Nordella sp. HKS 07: one gene and its partners. The protein of the gene in region 2 interacts with the protein of the main gene of each other region in a pairwise test. Links are inferred from orthologs where the notes say so. Each region holds a gene or a part of one and is shown on either strand. Other genes may lie near its edges.

Region 1 (5,749 bases), 1.1 Mb from region 2 along the record:
GCGCCTCACCGTGAAATGGCGTCGCCCGCCGCCGCTTTTTTTCCGACAAGCGAGGGCCTATCGCGCCTGAGCAAAGGATGTGCAGGCTTCCCGTCGACCACATCGGCGACAAGCGGCCCGAGCGCCGGCCCGAATTTGAAGGCATGGCCCGAGCAGCCGCAGGCGAGCACCACCGGCCCGACGCGGTCGACGATGAAGTCCCCATCGGGCGTCATGGTCCAGGGGTGTCGCTGCACCAGTTGCACCTGACGCGGGAAGTCGGGCATGCGTCGGTCGAGCCAGGCGAAAAGGCGTGCCTGTTCTTCGTAATCCGGCTGCCACTGGTCGACATCCGGAACCCAGCCCTCCTGGCCCGTGCTGAAAGCGAGCTTGTAGCCGATGCCGGGGACGGGATGGCCATAGACGCCACCGAGCCCTTCGCCCTCACCGCCCCATTCGCCGATGCCCGGCCGATCGACGAGTTCCTGGGCCGCGATGAAGGTGACCTGCGCGATGGACGGCGCCAGCGGCATATGGATGTCGAGCGTCGCGAGCAAGGCACCGGTCCACGGCCCGGCGGCCACGACCACTGTTCCAGCCTCGAGCCGGCGCTTCTCTGTCACCACCTGCGTGAGGTTTCCGGGCTCGATCGCGATGACGCGCTCGGGTTCGAACAGCTTCACACCGTCGCCAAGAACCTTGGCCTTGAGGGCCGCCATGCCGGTGTCGGACAGCACCGTGCCGGCCTGCGCGTGGAAAAGGCCGATATCTCCGGGCGCGGTCAGAAGATGCGGCAGCTTGCGGCGTAGACCCGCGGCATCGAGCTCATCAATCACGCCGCCTGCTTCGCGCACCGCTGACGCAATGGCGGCGAGCTTGGTGTCGAGACCGAAATCGACCTGTCCGGTGAGATGCAGGATCTGACGGCCGCCCGCTTTTTCGAGAGCGCGCCAGCGGTGGATCGCGTCCAAAGCGAGCTCCACATAGAAAGGATGGTCATAGGCGATGCGGATGCCGCGCGAGCGCCCGGTCGATGACGTCGCCGGGTGGCCGCTGCCGAAACGGTCGATCACCGCCACGCGCCGCCGGCGCGCCGCGAGTTCGGCTGCTGTCGCGAGGCCGAATATGCCGGCGCCGATGACGATTACATCGAACGAGTTGGACATGGAGCGAGTCGGTCCTGGATTTGTAGGAAGTGGTTTATCCGATCACGCCGGATAGCGGTAGAGCGCGGCGACCGGCGATGTCGCCACCGGCAGATCCGCCTGCCTGAGGCCCAGAACGCGGCCACCGGCGCGCAGCGTCAATCCGGCGATCTCATCGATGATGTCATAGGTGTCGGCACTCGCCCCCTTGGCCACGTCGATGGCCCCCGTGGTCTCATCGATCGTGCCGTCGACGACGCTGTCGATCTCGACGAGCAAGGTGTCGACGGCGCCATTCGCCGCGGCGCGCGCCACTTGCGCGAGATCGGCTCCGGCGCGGCCCTGGTCTTCGCGCAGGCGATATTGCTCATTGAGCGCCTGGATGCGTCCGGCATGAAGGCGCTGCAGGATCGGTCGCGCGAACTCGGCGAGTTCGCCCGCCGACATCCGGTCGGGATTGCCTTTGATCGTCTCTGGGGCGAGATGCTCGTAGCTGTTCACCGAGCGATAGATCGTATCGAAATCATCGACCGACGCCAGGATCAGGGGAATATCGCGACCGGCCAGCAGCGGCCGCAAAGCGGCATCGATCTTGCGGCTGTAATTGCGGCGATGAAACGTCTCGCCCGCACCTCCCTGGAAGCGCCCGCCGGGCGATGTGTCGCGGCTCTTGGCGCGGGCACCTGACGCATCCATGTTTTTCGGCATGTCCTGGACGGCGACGGCCTCCGCCGGCAGATCGCCATGCATCTCGATGAGCCTGGCGCTGTTCTCGGACAGAGCGAGAATGAAAGCGACATCGGGGAAGGCCGCGGCGCGTATCAGCGGCTTGACATGAAAGCGGTCGGCCACCTCGACGAGCGCCGCCAGACGCGTCGGAAGGCGAAAGCTCGTCAGGTTCTCGGGCGTGACATAGAGGACGAGGCTTGTCGCCTGATGCGCCCAGAAATCCTCATCCTCCGAGAGATGCTCGATCTGTTCTTCGATGGCGGAGATCTTGCGCTTGTCGAATCCGGCATCTTTCAGCTGGCGGGTCGCTTCCTTGGCGAGATTCTTCAGCTCGATGATGCTGGCGCCGATCTCCTGCGTGAGCCGGGTCGTCGGCAGTACGATGGTGACCGAGCCCTCGCCGCGCGCGGCAGCCAGGCGTGTCAAGTCTTCGGCCGTCGGCAGATCGACATGGAGCATGATCCGGATCCTCGCTCGCTGATGGCGCCGATAAGGCTAACACTCAATCCTGGATGAAGCCACCGAAGAACTGACAGGTCCGCGCCGCTTCCCGGTGACCCCTTGCGAGGCATTGGGTGATGGGTAAGTCGTTGAGATGCGCTGAAAGGAAGCCCGCGATGAAACTGTCGCCGGCGCCGGTCGTATCGCTGACTGCGACCGGCAGCGCCTCGCCACTGACGATGTCGTCACCGGCAAGCGCAAGCGACCCTTGCGCTCCACGCAGGATCACTGCGAGGCGAGCACCTTTCCGGCAAATCTGACGCGCGAGACGCATGCCCTCTGCCGCGCTGCCGTCACAGGAAGCAAAGGCGATCGACAAAGCGTCCGGCGAGATGTTCTCAGGCGCGGCATTGACGGAGAGATCCTGCGAGACGCTGATCCCCTCGTCAGCGAGTGCGCGTTTCGTCGAGCCGCCGTCGTCGAGCCAGCCGATATGCACATGGCGCATCGTCTTCAGCCGCGCGAGGTCAATCGCATCAGGGCGGTAGCCGCGACAGACGCCGAAATCCTCCGCCATGAAATGCCGCTCGCCATCCGGCCCCGTTGCGATGGTGGTGAGCGATGTCCGTCCCGAAGAGACGGTCTTGAGCGCAGCGATGTCGACGCCGATCTTCGCTAGTACCGCCCTGACGCGCCGGCCCTCCGCATCGTCGCCGACGGCGCCGAAATAGGCTGCGTCATGTCCGAGACGGCGGAGATTAACCGCGACATTGACGGCATTGCCACCAACCAGCTGGCGATCGACCGGCGGCAGATAGCGGTCGATGCAATTGTCACCGACCGTGGCGATCCGGACGGTCACCGTCGTGGGTCCTAATAGGCGACACGTTTGTAGTAGCGCCGGGTCGTCAACGGATGGTTGCGCAGATGCTCGAGATGAGCGGAAAGACGCTCGAGCTCGGTGGCGAGAATGGCGGGCGACAGAAGCGACCGCAGCACCGCCGGAATGCCGGGAAGCTCGGCATCGCGCGGATCGAGGATGGTGAGCTTGTCGGTATATTGCCGCGCGAACTTCTCCACTCTTTCACCGAGCGGCCGGAACTCGTCCTCGCTGTGAAAGAGGATGACGCTCACGCCTTTTTCCACCACTTCGAGCGTGCCATGGAAGAAATCCGAGGCATGCACCGGCCGGGTTCGGATCCATTGCATCTCTTCCAGGATGCACATGCCGTAATAAAAGGCCTCGGGCCAGACCGACCCGGCGCCGGTGATGATGTGATAGGGTTCATCCTTGAGTTGCGCGGCGAGCGTCGCGGCACGCGCCTCGAAACCGGACTTCGCCTTGAGGAGTGCGGCGGGCAATTGCGCGAGCGCCGGCGCAACTTCCGTATAAAGGCTCGATTCGCCGCGATGCTGGAGCAGCGACAGCGCGATCAGCAGGCTTTGCACATAGAAGGATTCCGACGATGTGTCGTCCTGCGCGTAATTGACGAAAGCATGATCAGCCGCCTTGCCGAGGGCTGAGTCCGCATGGCCGACCAGAGTGATGATGCGGGCGCCCCTGGCGCGGCAGAAGTCGAGCGCCGCGATGCTCTCCCGCGTCGTGCCGGAGAGCGAGGGAATGATCACCAGCGAGTCCGGTCCGAGCGCGTGATGGTCGGTGAGGACGAGCTCGGCCGACCTGTCGGTGAAGACCTGGAGGCCTGAGCGCCGGGCGAGCAGCGCCGCCGCCGGATACATCAATATTGCGGCACCGCCGGTGCCGAGGAAAAATACGCTGTCGAGGCCCTCCGCCACATAGCGCCCGAGCACGGCATGAATCTCGTCATGGAGGGCTACCGCACCTCCCTGGATCTTGAGGAAGCGGTCGGCGTCGAAATTGAGCATGGTATTGTCTCTCCCGCAGCCATGTAACCATGCCGCCGCGCCCCTTAGCAAGCGCGCCTCGCACGCACTCCTCGGTCCGATGCTTTAACGCTCCCGCAAGCTCTCCTGCGTATGGCGCAGCAGCGGTGAAAGCAGATAGTCGATGATGCGGCGTTCGCCGGTGTTGATTTCGACGGTCACGGCCATGCCGGGCCTTAGCGGCACGACCTGATCGCCGATCTTCATCGAGGTGCGATCCAGACTGACCCGGGCGGCGAAGCCGGGCTCGCGGCTGCGTGCTTCCGATGCATTGCTCGTCGCCGGATCTGGTGTTGAGTCGGGTGAAACACTCAGAAGCTTGCCATCGATCAACCCATAGCGGGTGAAGGTGAACGTATCGACCTTGATCTTCGCAGGCTGGTCGGCATGCACGAATCCGATGTCGGTGTTGGCTATCAACGCCTCGATCTCAAGCCGGGTGTCTGTCGGAACCAGCACCATAAGTGTATCGGCCGGCTTCACCACGCCGCCGATCGTGTGGATGGCGAGCTCCTGCACGATGCCATCGATCGGCGCCGCCAGGATTTGCCGCTTCATGCGTTCCTCGGCCTTGACGAGATCCTGCGTCAGCGTCTGCACCTTGGCTCGTGCATCGGCAAGGGCGGCAAGCCAGCTGCGCCGCTTTTCGGCTTCGGCTTCACGCCGCGACTCGGCGACCGCCGCCGCCGCCGCCTGCGCTTCGCTCAAACGGCCCTGCTGCACCGCCAATTCGTGCTCCATCTCGAGCACCTTTTCCTGGGCGTCGAGATAGGCAAGCTTCGACCCGACATTGCCTTTATAGAGTACCTGGCGCATGTCGAGTTCCTCCCGCAATAGCGGCAGCACGGCGTTCAGCTTCTCGATTGTGGCAGCGACCGCGACGCGATTGGCTTCTGACTGGGCCGCCTGCTGATCAAGCCCGGCGAGCTTGGCGCGGAATTCAGACATTGCGCTGCCGACCAGCTGGCGACTGAGTGCCGCCTGCACTCCGTCGGTACCCGGGGATGCGACGAAGGCGGCGGCCGGATCTGGCGCCCCCGACAGCATCGCCTCCAGTCGCGCCACTTCGAGGCGAGCAACGAGGAGTTCGCCGGCCAGTCGGTTTCGGTCGGCCTCGCTCTCCGTTGGATCGAGCTCGATCAACGAATCGCCTGCCTTCACCATCTGCCCATTCTGAACGTGAATCGCGTGAACGATGCCGCTGTCGAGCGATTGGATAAGCTTGCTACGCCCGGTAGGCACGATCTTGCCCGGAGCAGTCGCCACGATATCGACCCAACCCAGCACCGACCAGGCCAAGGCCAGTACAAAGAATACGATAATCGCGCCGGCAATCGCACGACCGGCAGGCGAGGCCGGCGTCTCTATGATTTCCAGGGCTGCCGGAAGAAACTCGCGCTCGTCGTGGGGCGTGTAAAGAAGCGGAAGCCTTTGGATCGATGCGACCATGTCACCCCACCTCCCGCAGTCCCGTCTGCGCGCGATAGAGCATGGCGTATTGTCCATCGCAGAGCATGAGTTCGTCATGCGAGCCGTCTTCGACGACCCGG
Region 2 (5,661 bases):
GGGGGCGGAAAAGGCCGCGGCGGGTATAGGCCGCAACTGCCTCGTCGACCAGCGCGGCTATGCTGTGGGCGCCGTAGTCCCGGCGCAGCATCTCCGCTTGTTGCGACAGAAGGCCCGGATCTGTCACCCTTCCGGGGCGCAGCATCTCATAGGTCTCGAGGATGATGTTCTGCGGTATGGCGACGAGCTCGGCGGCGCGCTCGAAATTCCGCGCCAGGCATTCGCGCTGCGCAGCGCGCGCGATCTCGGCTTGCAGGCGCAAGGCATCGGCCGAAATGCGAATGTCTCCGGGGCCGATAGTGCCGGCCATCACCTCTTCCACGGTGAAACGGCCGATGGGGACGCCCGACGACGACACGGCGCGCTCCGGCGCGCGCTCGGAAACGGGATAGAGGTCTAGGGGATTGGTCATGCGAATGTTCTCTGTCCAAGGACCATGGTGAGCTCGAGAGGCGCGGCATCGGGATCCGCCAGTTCCGTTTCGATCGCGTAGAGCATCGCGACATGAACATGGTGACGCGCGCCCAAAGCGCGTCCATCCACCGGCACGACGACCGGCTCGGGTGACTGCCCCAACGCATGGAGAGCGGCGTTGCGTCCCATCGCCCGATAATGATCGAGCGTGGTCACCGGCGCGTTGGAGAACAACTCGATATTCAGGTGCGGCAATCGATCGGCGCGATGGATGACAGCGGTGCCCTTGGCCTGAATGCCGATGCCGTAGCGCGAGCCGGAAAGCCGCGCCGCGGTGAGGCCGAGAAAGGACGTATCGGCCGTGTGCCGGATGCGCACGAGCCGCGGCACGCCGCCTCCTTCCCTGATACCTTCGGTCAAGGCCAGAAGCACGTCGATCAGCTCATGCCCGGCGGTCGTCCGGTTCAGTTCGGATCCGAAGGCCGGGCTGACACCGATCACGATCTCTGTGGGGTCGTGCCCTTTAGCGGCGCTTCCCTTGCTCACCAGCCAGGGCGGTGCAGTCGGATCGGCGCGGCGTTCGCGCTCCATCACCTTATCGCGAGTCTGGATATCGCGGATGCCGCGCACCGCCTGCCAGCGCGCTTCCGACATGCGATAGCCGCTGCCGGGTCCTTGATAGTCGTTGGGATCATTGAGGGCGCTTTTCACCTTGCCGTCACGCAGAATGGCGGAGGTCTGCAGATAGTCGCCCGAAATGCGCTGGCGCAGCATGAGCAGCAGGTTCTCCGCCTCATCGGCAAAACCGCGCCGGGCAAGCGCGCGCACGACATTGACGGCGGTAAGACCGCGATTTCGGATCGCTTCGCTGATCCGCGTGACCTCGCCCGCCGTGAAGCTCTGTGTTTCCTGCGATCCCGACGCGGCCGCGACCGATTGCATCCAGGCTTCGGGCACCTTTGCCAGCTCCAGTTCCTCAAACACCGCCGCGATGGCGCGTATCGCCCGCATCCGGAGACGGCTCACCTCGTCTTCATTTACCGGCGTCAGCCCGCCATCCCGCCTCGAAATCCCGCTGCAGGACGAGATAGTCCTCGATGTCTTCGCCGTTGAAGAGCGAGGCGTTGAAGGAATTGTCGTAGTTGCGGATCGATCCGAAGCCCGAACAGATGAGGTCAGATCCCGCCAGCAGATAGGGCGTGATCTTGGCGCCCACGCGGATCTCGGACTCGCTGATCCGGGTGTCGTTGCCGGAGGCGCATTCGAGCCCGAGCCAGGCGGCGAGCAGGTTCTCCGCCATGAGCTCGCGCAAACCCCCTGCCATCGAGGCGGTGAGCGGCGCCCCGTCTATGCCGCCATTCTGGGTGCCCTGGACGCCCATGGCGCGTTGCAGGCACAGGCAGCGCGCTTCCAGATAGAGCACCGACTGGCGATCGTGAAAGCCCATCAAGAGCTCGGCGGAGGCGCCTGAAGTGCAGCGCGCCTTTATCCCGCGCGACGCATAGGCCGCGGTCAGGAAGGCCTTCGACCACGGCGTGTCGTCGCCATCGAGGAAAGCGCCTTCGGTGCCGTAGACGGAAACCGTTTCGGCATATGAAGTGAGGCCCGCCATGCCGATCTGCAGCTCCTCGGCCTCTTCGATCGAGCACTGGAAGAGCACACCGCCCCGCCCGACGGCCGCGCCGACGGTGCAGGCCATGGCGTTGGCCCAGGCGTTGGAGGCGACGCGCATCGTCGTCTCGACCTCATCGAAGCCAAGGGCTACCGCGGTCGCGCTGTCGGCCGCGAGCTGCAGCGGATCATCCTTGGCATTGGTGACATGCGCCTGGTTGCCCGGAGTCCGGCGCTGGCGCATCTTGGCGTAGGCAAAGGTGATCTCCAGCGACGACATGGTGGCGACGACGGAAGCGAGTTTCGCCGGTGTCATGCCGCGCGCCAGTCTTTCCAGCCTTTCGCGTGGCACGTTGATGTCGACCAGCATGCGCGCCAGCTCCGTCGGCTCCATCGCCATGGCTTCCTCGATCACGTCGGGATCGAGATGATGATCAGCGATGAAGGTGTCGATGATGTCGAAATCGGCTTTCGGCTTGCCGTCGATCTCGACCACGCTTCCATTCTCCACGCGCGCGGAAGGGGAGGGATCCCACGGACTGTGGAAAGTGGCGAAACCGGCCTCAGGGTCTTCGGCGGCGAACTGGTCGTGACGCAAAGGTCTCGCATTCCATTCGTCGAAGCGACGCCATCGAGGGTTGTCGGCCATGGCTGCCACCTTTCGTTCAGTCTGCCGCGGACACACTGGCGAAGAACACGAAGATTGGTGGGGCTGTCAACCGGCGCGCCAGCGCGTCATCCGGCGTCAGGTTTTGCGATCAGGCGGCGATTGTGGTGGCGCCGGTCCGGATCAGCGAGATGTTCTTGCCATAGGCTTTGGCGTCGCCCTTGAAGACGGCGGAGCCCGCGACCAGCGCATTGGCGCCGGCCCTGACCACCAAAGGTGCGGTTTCGGCGGTGATGCCGCCATCGACCTCGATATCGATGTCGCGGCCCTGAACGAGGTCGCGCGTCTCGCGGATCTTGTCGATCATCGCAGGGATGAAGCTCTGGCCGCCGAAGCCCGGATTGACCGTCATGATGAGGATGAGGTCGAGACGGTCGAGCACATGCTTGATGTGATCGACCGGCGTCGCGGGATTGAGGGCCACGCCGGCTTTCTTGCCGAGCGCCTTGACGGTCTGCAGCGAGCGGTCGAGATGCGGACCCGCCTCGGTATGTACGGTGATGATGTCGGCGCCGGCCCTGGCGAAAGCCTCGAGATAGCGGTCGGCCGGCGCGATCATCAGATGGACGTCGAAGGTCTTCTTCGTCACCGGCCGGATCGAAGCCATCACCGGCGGGCCGAAAGTGATGTTGGGCACGAAATGCCCGTCCATCACGTCGATATGGATCCAGTCGGCGCCCGCTTCATCGACGGCGCGCACCTCTTCGCCGAGTTTGGCGAAATCGGCGGAGAGGATCGACGGCGCGATATGAAGCGGGCGGGTCATGGTCAGATATGCTTGGCGAAAGCGACGGCCGTGTCGGCCATGCGGTTCGAGAAGCCCCATTCATTGTCGTACCAGGCGAGCACGCGGACCAGCGTGCCGTCCATGACCTTGGTCTGGTCCATATGGAAGGTCGAGGAATTGGGGTTGTGATTGAAGTCGATCGAGACATTGGGATCGTTGGTGTAGCCGAGAATGCCCTTGAGCTGCTGCTCGGCCGCGCGCTTGATGGCGCCATTGACTTCCTCGACGCTCGTCGCCCGCTTGGCGACGAACTTGAAATCGACCACCGATACATTGGGGGTCGGAACGCGGATCGAGACGCCGTCGAGGCGGCCCTTGAGTTCGGGCAGCACGAGGCCGACCGCCTTGGCCGCACCCGTCGAGGTCGGGATCATCGAAAGGGCCGCGGCGCGGGCGCGATAGAGATCCTTGTGCATCGTGTCGAGCGTCGGCTGGTCGCCGGTATAGGCGTGGATCGTGGTCATGAAGCCCTTGTCGATGCCGATCGCGTCATGCAGCACCTTAGCGACAGGCGCCAGGCAGTTCGTCGTGCAGGACGCGTTGGAGATGACGACATGGTCCTTGGTGAGCTTGTCGTGATTGACGCCGTAGACGACGGTGAGGTCGGCATTGTCGGCGGGCGCCGAGACGATCACTTTCTTGGCGCCAGCGGTCAGATGGGCCGAGGCCTTCTCCTTGGAGGTGAAGATGCCGGTGCATTCGAGCGCGATATCGACGCCGAGCTCCTTCCAGGGCAGCTGCGCCGGGTCCTTGATGGCGGTGACCTTGAACTTTTCGTTGCCGATCGAGATCGTGTCGCCCGCGACCGCGACTTCATGCGGGAAGCGGCCATGCACGCTGTCATAACGCAGGAGATGGGCGTTGGTCTCGACGGGGCCCAGATCGTTGACGGCTACGACATCGATGTCCTTGCGCCCCGATTCGAAGATGGCCCGCACGATATTGCGGCCAATGCGGCCAAATCCGTTGATCGCGACGCGTACAGCCATGTCTTTCTCCTCTTCCGCAGACTTTATTGAACAGGGCCCGCTTTATAGACGACTGGCCGGCAGGGGGAAGGGCCAACGGCCATCGGAGAGGGCGGCACGGTGCCCCGTGCGACCCTAGAGCGCTTCCCGCGAAAGTTGCTCGACTTTCGCGACAAGGAAGCGCTCCAGATATTATGTAATCGAGCCTTTTTATCCCATTTTGATCGAATCCCTTGATTCGATCAAAACGGGAAAGGCTCTATGTCAGGCATGCACTCAAAACATAGCTGAGCTTACATTAGATAGGGATATAATAAGCTTGCTTAGTATATCCCGGCATCTTAAATTTCTGACGTTATGAAACCCGAACATGCATCCTTAGGTCTTCTGTTGATCGATACCGGGCGCCTCCTGCGCAAGCGGTTCGAGCAGAATGTCCGCGGCACCGGCCTGACCCGGGCGCAGTGGCAGGTCCTGAAGGAGATCTATGTTCAGGAGGGCCTGAATCAGGGCGCCCTGGCCGAGCTTCTCGAGGTCGAGCCGATCACCGTCGGCCGCTTGGTCGACCGGCTCGAGCAGGCCGGCCTCATCGAGCGCCGTCCGCACCCGACCGACCGCCGTGCCTGGTCGCTCTATCTGCTGCCTGCGGCGCACCCCCTTCTGGAGACGCTGAAAGTCATCGCCGCGGAAACCCGCGCCGAGCTCCTCGAGGGTATGAGCGATGGCGAGATCGATGAGACAATGCGCCTCCTCGCCAGGATGAAAGATAATCTCGTCGCCATCATGAGTGATGCCGGCGATGAGCGGAGAGTTGGAAATGTCCGCCGTTGAAGCCAAGACAGAAGCCCGCGAAACCCGCGAGCCCCGAGAAGAACGCAATGTCGTCGAGCTGCCAGTCGCGCCGAAGCGGCGCAACAAGCGCAAGCTCATTCGTCTCGGCCTCCTTACTTTGGGCCCGCTTGTAGCGCTCGCCGTCGCCGGCGAGATGTATCTTGCCGGTGGCCGCTATGTCGAAACCGACAATGCCTATATCCAGGCCGCGATCATGAATGTCGCGACCGACGTGCCGGGCACCGTCGCCGAGGTCGCCGTGCGAGAGAACGACTATGTCGAGAAGGGCGCTCTGCTGTTCAAGCTCGACGACGAACCGTTCCGCATCGCGCTCGCCGGCGCCGAGGCACAGCTCGGCATGGTGCGCAACGATCTCGTCGCAC
Region 3 (5,682 bases), 2.6 Mb from region 2 along the record:
ACAAGGCGAACCGCACCAGCCTTACCGGCAAGCGCGGCCTTGGCCTCGAAAAGGCGCTTGCCGTCTTCGCCGACATTCGCAAGGAATTCGATCTGCCGATCCTCACCGACGTCCATGAAAATCATCAGTGCGCGGAGCTTGCACCGGTGGTGGACGTGCTCCAGATCCCGGCCTTCCTCTCGCGCCAGACCGATCTCCTCATCGCCGCCGCCCGGACGGGCCGGGTGGTCAATGTGAAGAAGGGACAGTTCCTGGCGCCCTGGGACATGAAGAATGTCGCGGCCAAGGTGGTCGAGAGCGGCAATCCCAATGTCATCCTCACCGAGCGCGGCGCTTCCTTCGGCTACAACACACTGGTGAGCGACATGCGCTCCCTGCCGATCATGGCCGAGACCGGCTGCCCGGTGGTGTTCGACGCCACTCATTCGGTCCAGCAGCCCGGCGGCCAGGGAACGTCCTCGGGCGGCGACCGCCGTTTCGTGCCGGTTCTCGCCAAAGCCGCCGTCGCGGTGGGCGTGGCGGGTGTCTTCATCGAGACGCATCAGGATCCCGACAACGCGCCGTCCGACGGCCCCAATATGGTGCCGCTGGACAAGCTCGAAGCGCTGCTCACCGCACTCCTGGCGCATGACCGGATTGCCAAGGCGGATGCGGCCTAGACCGGGGGCGAATGACGCCGGATCCGGGGCCCGGAAGACGGACTTGCAATCGTCATCCGGGGCCAGCATAGAGACGCTCCGACCAGCCAACTGGAGTGACTCATGACCGCCATTCTCGATATCACAGCGCGCGAAATTCTCGACAGCCGCGGCAACCCGACCATCGAAGTGGACGTGGTGCTGGAGGATGGCTCCTCGGGCCGCGCCGCCGTGCCGTCGGGCGCCTCGACCGGGGCGCATGAGGCGGTGGAGCTGAGGGACGGCGACAAGCTGCGTTTCCTCGGCAAGGGCGTGACCAAGGCTGTCGCAGCCGTCAATGGCGAGATTTTCGACACGCTTGCCGGCATGGATGCCGAGGACCAGATCGCCCTCGACCGCGCCATGATCGACCTCGACGGCACGACCAACAAGAGTCGCCTCGGCGCCAATGCGATTCTCGGCGTGTCGCTCGCCAACGCCAAGGCGGCGGCCGATACCTCGGGGCTTCCGCTCTACCGCTATGTCGGCGGTCCCGCCGCGCGCATCCTGCCGGTGCCGATGATGAACATCATCAATGGCGGCGCCCATGCCGACAATCCGATCGATTTCCAGGAATTCATGGTCATGCCGGTCGGCGCCGACAGTTTCCGTGAAGGCCTGCGCATGGGAGCGGAGATCTTCCACACGCTGAAGGGCGCCCTCAAGAAGGCTGGGCACAACACCAATGTCGGCGATGAAGGCGGCTTCGCGCCGAATTTGCCGTCGGCCGAAGCCGGCCTCGATTTCGTCATGAAAGCGGTCGAGCAGGCGGGCTATAAGCCGGGCAGGGACGTCTATCTGGCGCTCGACTGCGCCGCGACCGAATTCTTCAAGGACGGCAAGTACAATTATGAAGGCGAGGGCCAGATCCGCTCGATCGACGAGCAGGTGAAGTATCTCGCCAAGCTGGCCAAGGACTATCCGATCATTTCGATCGAGGACGGCATGGCGGAGGACGATTGGGAAGGCTGGAAAGCGCTTACCGAGCTTATCGGCAAGAGCTGTCAGTTGGTCGGCGACGACCTGTTCGTGACCAACACCAAGCGGCTGAAGCAGGGAATCACCCAGGGCGTCGCCAATTCCATCCTGGTCAAGGTCAACCAGATCGGCTCGCTCACCGAGACCCTGGAAGCGGTCGAAATGGCCCATAAGGCGGCCTACACCGCCGTCATGTCGCACCGCTCCGGCGAGACCGAGGACGCCACCATCGCCGATCTTGCTGTCGCCACAAATTGCGGCCAGATCAAAACCGGTTCGCTGGCGCGCTCCGACCGGCTGGCGAAATACAATCAGCTGCTGCGGATCGAGGAAGAGTTAGGGGCACAGGCGGAATATGCGGGACGCTCAATCCTTCGATAGGAAGGGCGGAGGGACGGCGAAGACCTCCAGGCTTTCAAACCTGAATCTCGGCATCAGCGCCTTCGCGGCGCTGGCCGGGGTTGTCTTTGCCGGCATCCAGGCCTTCAGCCCGACTTCGGAAAAGACGCCCATCAATGTGACGGTGGCGCTCGACCCCGCGAAGAAGGTGGGGCAAGTCGATCCCGCGATCGGGATAGATGTTGCGAAGTCCGGTGGCGTTATCGATGCCGTCAATTCGGGCGGCAAGAGCGACATCACGGCCGCCACGCTACCGCAGGCTGCGGCCCAGACGGCGGCGCTCGACCTGAGCCGCAACATCGCCACTGCGGCGTTGAAGGACGGCAGCGAAGCCCGCTACCAGTTCCGCGACCTCTTCGACGGCAGTCCTGAGACCGAGCTCGTGATCCAGGCACCCGACCAGGAGGTCAATGTATTGCTCGACCTCGGCGGCGAGCGGCAGGTGAGCGCGCTCGAATATGCGCCGCCGACCCAGGCCGACGGCATGGCCAAGGCGACCATCCTCGATGTCATGGTATTGCCCGAGGGCAAGCTCGAGGCTTCGGGCCGGCCGGTCATGAGCTATCCGCTCCAGACTTCGGCCGGCCGCCAGACCTTCTCGCTTCCGGCCCAGACACGCGGCAAATATCTATGGCTGCGCATTGCCGGACCCGCAGGGGCGGAGAAGGTCGCCGTCGGCGAATTCAAGGTCTTGCAGTAGTCAAGCCGCCGCGCGCGCCTTCAGCCCTTCGATATGCTGATCGATACGCTGCGCCAGGGCGTCCGAGATCGGCACCATGGGCAGTCTGAGCTCCGGACTGTCGATGAGGCCGGTGCGCCACAGCCAGTGCTTGATCGGCGCGGGATTGGGTTCCTGGAACAACAGCCGCGGCGTGTCGGCATATGCCCGCCAGGCGGCGAGTGCCGCTCGCTGGTCGCCTTGCCGGAGCAGCATGCGGACATGCGCCAAGGTCTCCGTTCCGACATGAGCGGAAGCGAGAATGCCGCCATCGGCGCCTTGCGTGAGCGCGGTGTAGAAGAGGGCGTCTTCTCCGGTGAGCACGGAGAAGCCTTGCGGTCTGTGGCGCAGAAGATCGAAGGACTGGCCCGCATCGGCGCAGCAATCCTTCACACCGACAATGTTGGGGAGTTCCGCCAGGCGCAGCATCGTTTCATTGCCGAGGTTGACGCCGGTCCGATAAGGGATGTTGTAGATCACGATCGGGCGATCCGTATTGCCGGCGAGCTGCGCGAAATGCTGGTAGAGGCCGGTCTGCGAGGGGCGCGTGTAATAGGGGCAGGCGATCAGATAGCCATCGACGGCAAGCATCTGTGTCCGGTGCAGCGCCTTGAGCACCTTCACCGTGGCGCCCCCCGAGAGGCCGAGAAATATCGGCATCTGGCGCTTCGCCTCGGCAAGCTCGGCACGCGCCACCAGCACGATGCGGTCGGTCTCTTCGTCGCTGAGGCTCAAGCCTTCGCCTGTGGTGGCGCCGAGAATGACGCCGTCGACCGGCTGTGCGGCATAGTGGCGGATCATCCGGGTGAGCGACGTCTCGTCGAGCTCGCCGTTACGGAAGGGGGTGATCAGCGGGATCCACAGACCCACGATTGTCATGTTTCGTCTCCTCATGGGCCGGAGACGGGCAACAAAAAACCCCGTCCAAACCGGCGGGGTTCACTTCGATCTTCTGGCGGCTGTCTACTTCACACGCAAGCGATCTTCGTCCCCCGAATGGGAGATTTTTTCGATTTCGCGTTGATGGTGCGGCAAGCGGCCATGTTCTGAGAATGACCGATCAAGCGCGCGCGGTCAAGGTTGACTTGCTTTCGAGGTCTTCGCCGGCCTAGCGCGTATCCCGGCGACGTAGAATCACGTCGCCGAAAAGGATTCGCGCCAAATCAATATGTTGGAGCAAATCCTTATCGCCAAAGTCTTCAACTTTGGCGGGATTTGCTCTAGATCAGGCTCACTTCAGTCCGGTTGGAGAATGAGCCACGGATGTTCATCGAGACCAAGATGCATCCCCCGCATTTGCGCGGGGCGACGGTGGAGCGACCGCGACTGATCGCCATGCTCGAGGAGGCGACGCAAGGCAGGCTCGCCATCGTCTCCTCGCCGGCCGGGTTCGGCAAATCGACGCTGCTTGCGCAATGGGCGGTGAAGGCCGCGGTCGGCCGACGCATCGCCTGGCTCTCTGTCGATGCACAGGACAATGACCTCGCCCGCTTCCTGAGATATATCACCGGCACGCTCAACCGCGCCGATGCCACGATCGCCGCCCATGCGCTTTCGCTCATCGAGTCGAGCCCGGTCACGCCTGTCGAGTCCATCCTGGCAGGTCTCGTCAACGATCTGTCGCGATTGTCGGAGCCCGTCTATCTCGTGCTCGACGATGCGCATCTCATCATCTCCTCCGAGATCGCCGTCTTCCTCAATGCGCTCGTGACCTATGCGCCGCCGGCGCTGCATGTGGTGCTCGCCACGCGCGGCGAATTGCCGGTCGACGCCATGCGGATGAAAGGGCAAGTGGTCAATCTCGGCGCCAGCGAATTGCGTTTCTCGCTCGACGAAACCGATCACTATCTGCGTCAGGTCTGCCGGCTCGATCTGTCGACCGCCGGGGTCGTGGCGCTGCATCACAAGACAGAAGGTTGGCCGCTCGGCCTTCAGCTCGTCTCGCTGACGCTCGCGCATGAGCCGTCGAAGGAAAAATTCATCACCGAATTCTCGGGCAGCCAGCGCGATGTGGCGGGCTTCCTCGCCCATGAGGTGCTGGCACGCCAGCCGGCCGAGGTCCAGGATCTCCTGCTCCGCACCTCGATCCTCGAACGCTTCAATCTGGGCCTTGTCCAGGCGGTCTCGCCCGATCTCGATGGCGCAATGATCCTGGCGCTGATCGAGCGCGCCAATCTTTTCCTCATTGCCCTCGACAGCACCGGCCATTGGTTTCGCTACCACCATCTTTTCAGCGATTTCCTGCGCGGCAAGCTCGCGGCCTGGAGCATAGCGCGCCGCGCCGATCTCCACCGCAGGGCTTCCGCCTGGCTCTCCGCCAACGGCTATGTCTCGGATGCCGTTGGCCATGCGCTCGCCGCCGGTGATCAGGACGTGGCGGCGGATCTGGTGGAGAAATGCGCGACCCCGATCATCATGCAGGGCCATATTCCGCTGGTGACGGAATGGCTGAACCGTCTGCCGCCCGACGTGATCGCGACCCGGCCGCGCCTTCTCTTGACCCGTGTCTGGGCGCATTTCCACACCGGCCGCTCGCGCGAGGCGGTGCGCGTTCTCAAGCAGGCGAAGCAACTGGTCGCGAAGCTCGCACGCGACGGCGCCATCGATCGCAAGACGATCCGCGCGCTCGAGGCCGAGCTGCGGACATTGACCACAGGTGTCGTCAGCGCGGCCGACTGGCCGCGCATGGCGACGAAGCTGGCCGCGCGCTGGCTCGCCGATTATCCGGAAGGCGAGCCCTTTGCTCAGGGTACCTTGAGCAATATCCGCGCTTTCGCGCATTTCTCGCTGGGAGAATCGGATGCCGCGAGGCTCGCGGCGCTGAAGGCGCGCGACCATCACGCGGCGGCCCATTCGATCTTCGGCATCGTCTATGCCGATCTCATTCTGGGGCTCGTCGAATTGTCGGCC

What was found.
Region 1: the proteins of rpe (region 2) and G5V57_RS10130 interact in binary tests that used the Escherichia coli proteins (3 or more experiments, as listed by UniProt). The link is inferred for Nordella sp. HKS 07 from one-to-one orthologs.
Region 3: the proteins of rpe (region 2) and eno interact in binary tests that used the Escherichia coli proteins (3 or more experiments, as listed by UniProt). The link is inferred for Nordella sp. HKS 07 from one-to-one orthologs.

The regions. Positions count from the first base shown.
Region 1 is NZ_CP049258.1:2,154,900-2,160,648, forward strand. Bases 1,257-4,221 are described here. They hold G5V57_RS10130 (PfkB family carbohydrate kinase), read right to left. Parts: upstream 3,157-4,221; coding sequence 2,356-3,156; downstream 1,257-2,355. Other genes in these bases: G5V57_RS10125 (hypothetical protein), read right to left, coding at 1,257-2,312; G5V57_RS10135 (SIS domain-containing protein), read right to left, coding at 3,168-4,181. Outside these bases: G5V57_RS10120 (FAD-dependent oxidoreductase), read right to left, coding at 6-1,145; more of G5V57_RS10125, read right to left, coding at 1,188-1,256; G5V57_RS10140 (HlyD family type I secretion periplasmic adaptor subunit), read right to left, coding at 4,266-5,726; G5V57_RS10145 (type I secretion system permease/ATPase), read right to left, coding at 5,650-5,749. UniProt on the Escherichia coli protein: Catalyzes the ATP-dependent phosphorylation of fructoselysine to fructoselysine 6-phosphate. Functions in a fructoselysine degradation pathway that allows E.coli to grow on fructoselysine or psicoselysine.
Region 2 is NZ_CP049258.1:3,265,414-3,271,074, forward strand. What follows is about bases 1,622-4,498. They hold rpe (ribulose-phosphate 3-epimerase), read right to left. Parts: upstream 3,459-4,498; coding sequence 2,784-3,458; downstream 1,622-2,783. Other genes in these bases: G5V57_RS34390 (propanediol/glycerol family dehydratase large subunit), read right to left, coding at 1,622-2,674; gap (type I glyceraldehyde-3-phosphate dehydrogenase), read right to left, coding at 3,461-4,468. In the rest of the region: G5V57_RS15355 (diol dehydratase small subunit), read right to left, coding at 1-412; G5V57_RS34385 (propanediol/glycerol family dehydratase large subunit), read right to left, coding at 409-1,440; more of G5V57_RS34390, read right to left, coding at 1,448-1,621; G5V57_RS15375 (MarR family winged helix-turn-helix transcriptional regulator), read left to right, coding at 4,805-5,278; G5V57_RS15380 (HlyD family secretion protein), read left to right, coding at 5,265-5,661. UniProt on the Escherichia coli protein: Catalyzes the reversible epimerization of D-ribulose 5-phosphate to D-xylulose 5-phosphate.
Region 3 is NZ_CP049258.1:5,843,737-5,849,418, forward strand. What follows is about bases 1-2,898. They hold eno (phosphopyruvate hydratase), read left to right. Parts: upstream 1-761; coding sequence 762-2,036; downstream 2,037-2,898. Other genes in these bases: kdsA (3-deoxy-8-phosphooctulonate synthase), read left to right, coding at 1-659; G5V57_RS27505 (hypothetical protein), read left to right, coding at 2,011-2,754; dapA (4-hydroxy-tetrahydrodipicolinate synthase), read right to left, coding at 2,755-2,898. In the rest of the region: more of dapA, read right to left, coding at 2,899-3,651; G5V57_RS27515 (LuxR C-terminal-related transcriptional regulator), read left to right, coding at 4,036-5,682. UniProt on the Escherichia coli protein: Catalyzes the reversible conversion of 2-phosphoglycerate (2-PG) into phosphoenolpyruvate (PEP). It is essential for the degradation of carbohydrates via glycolysis.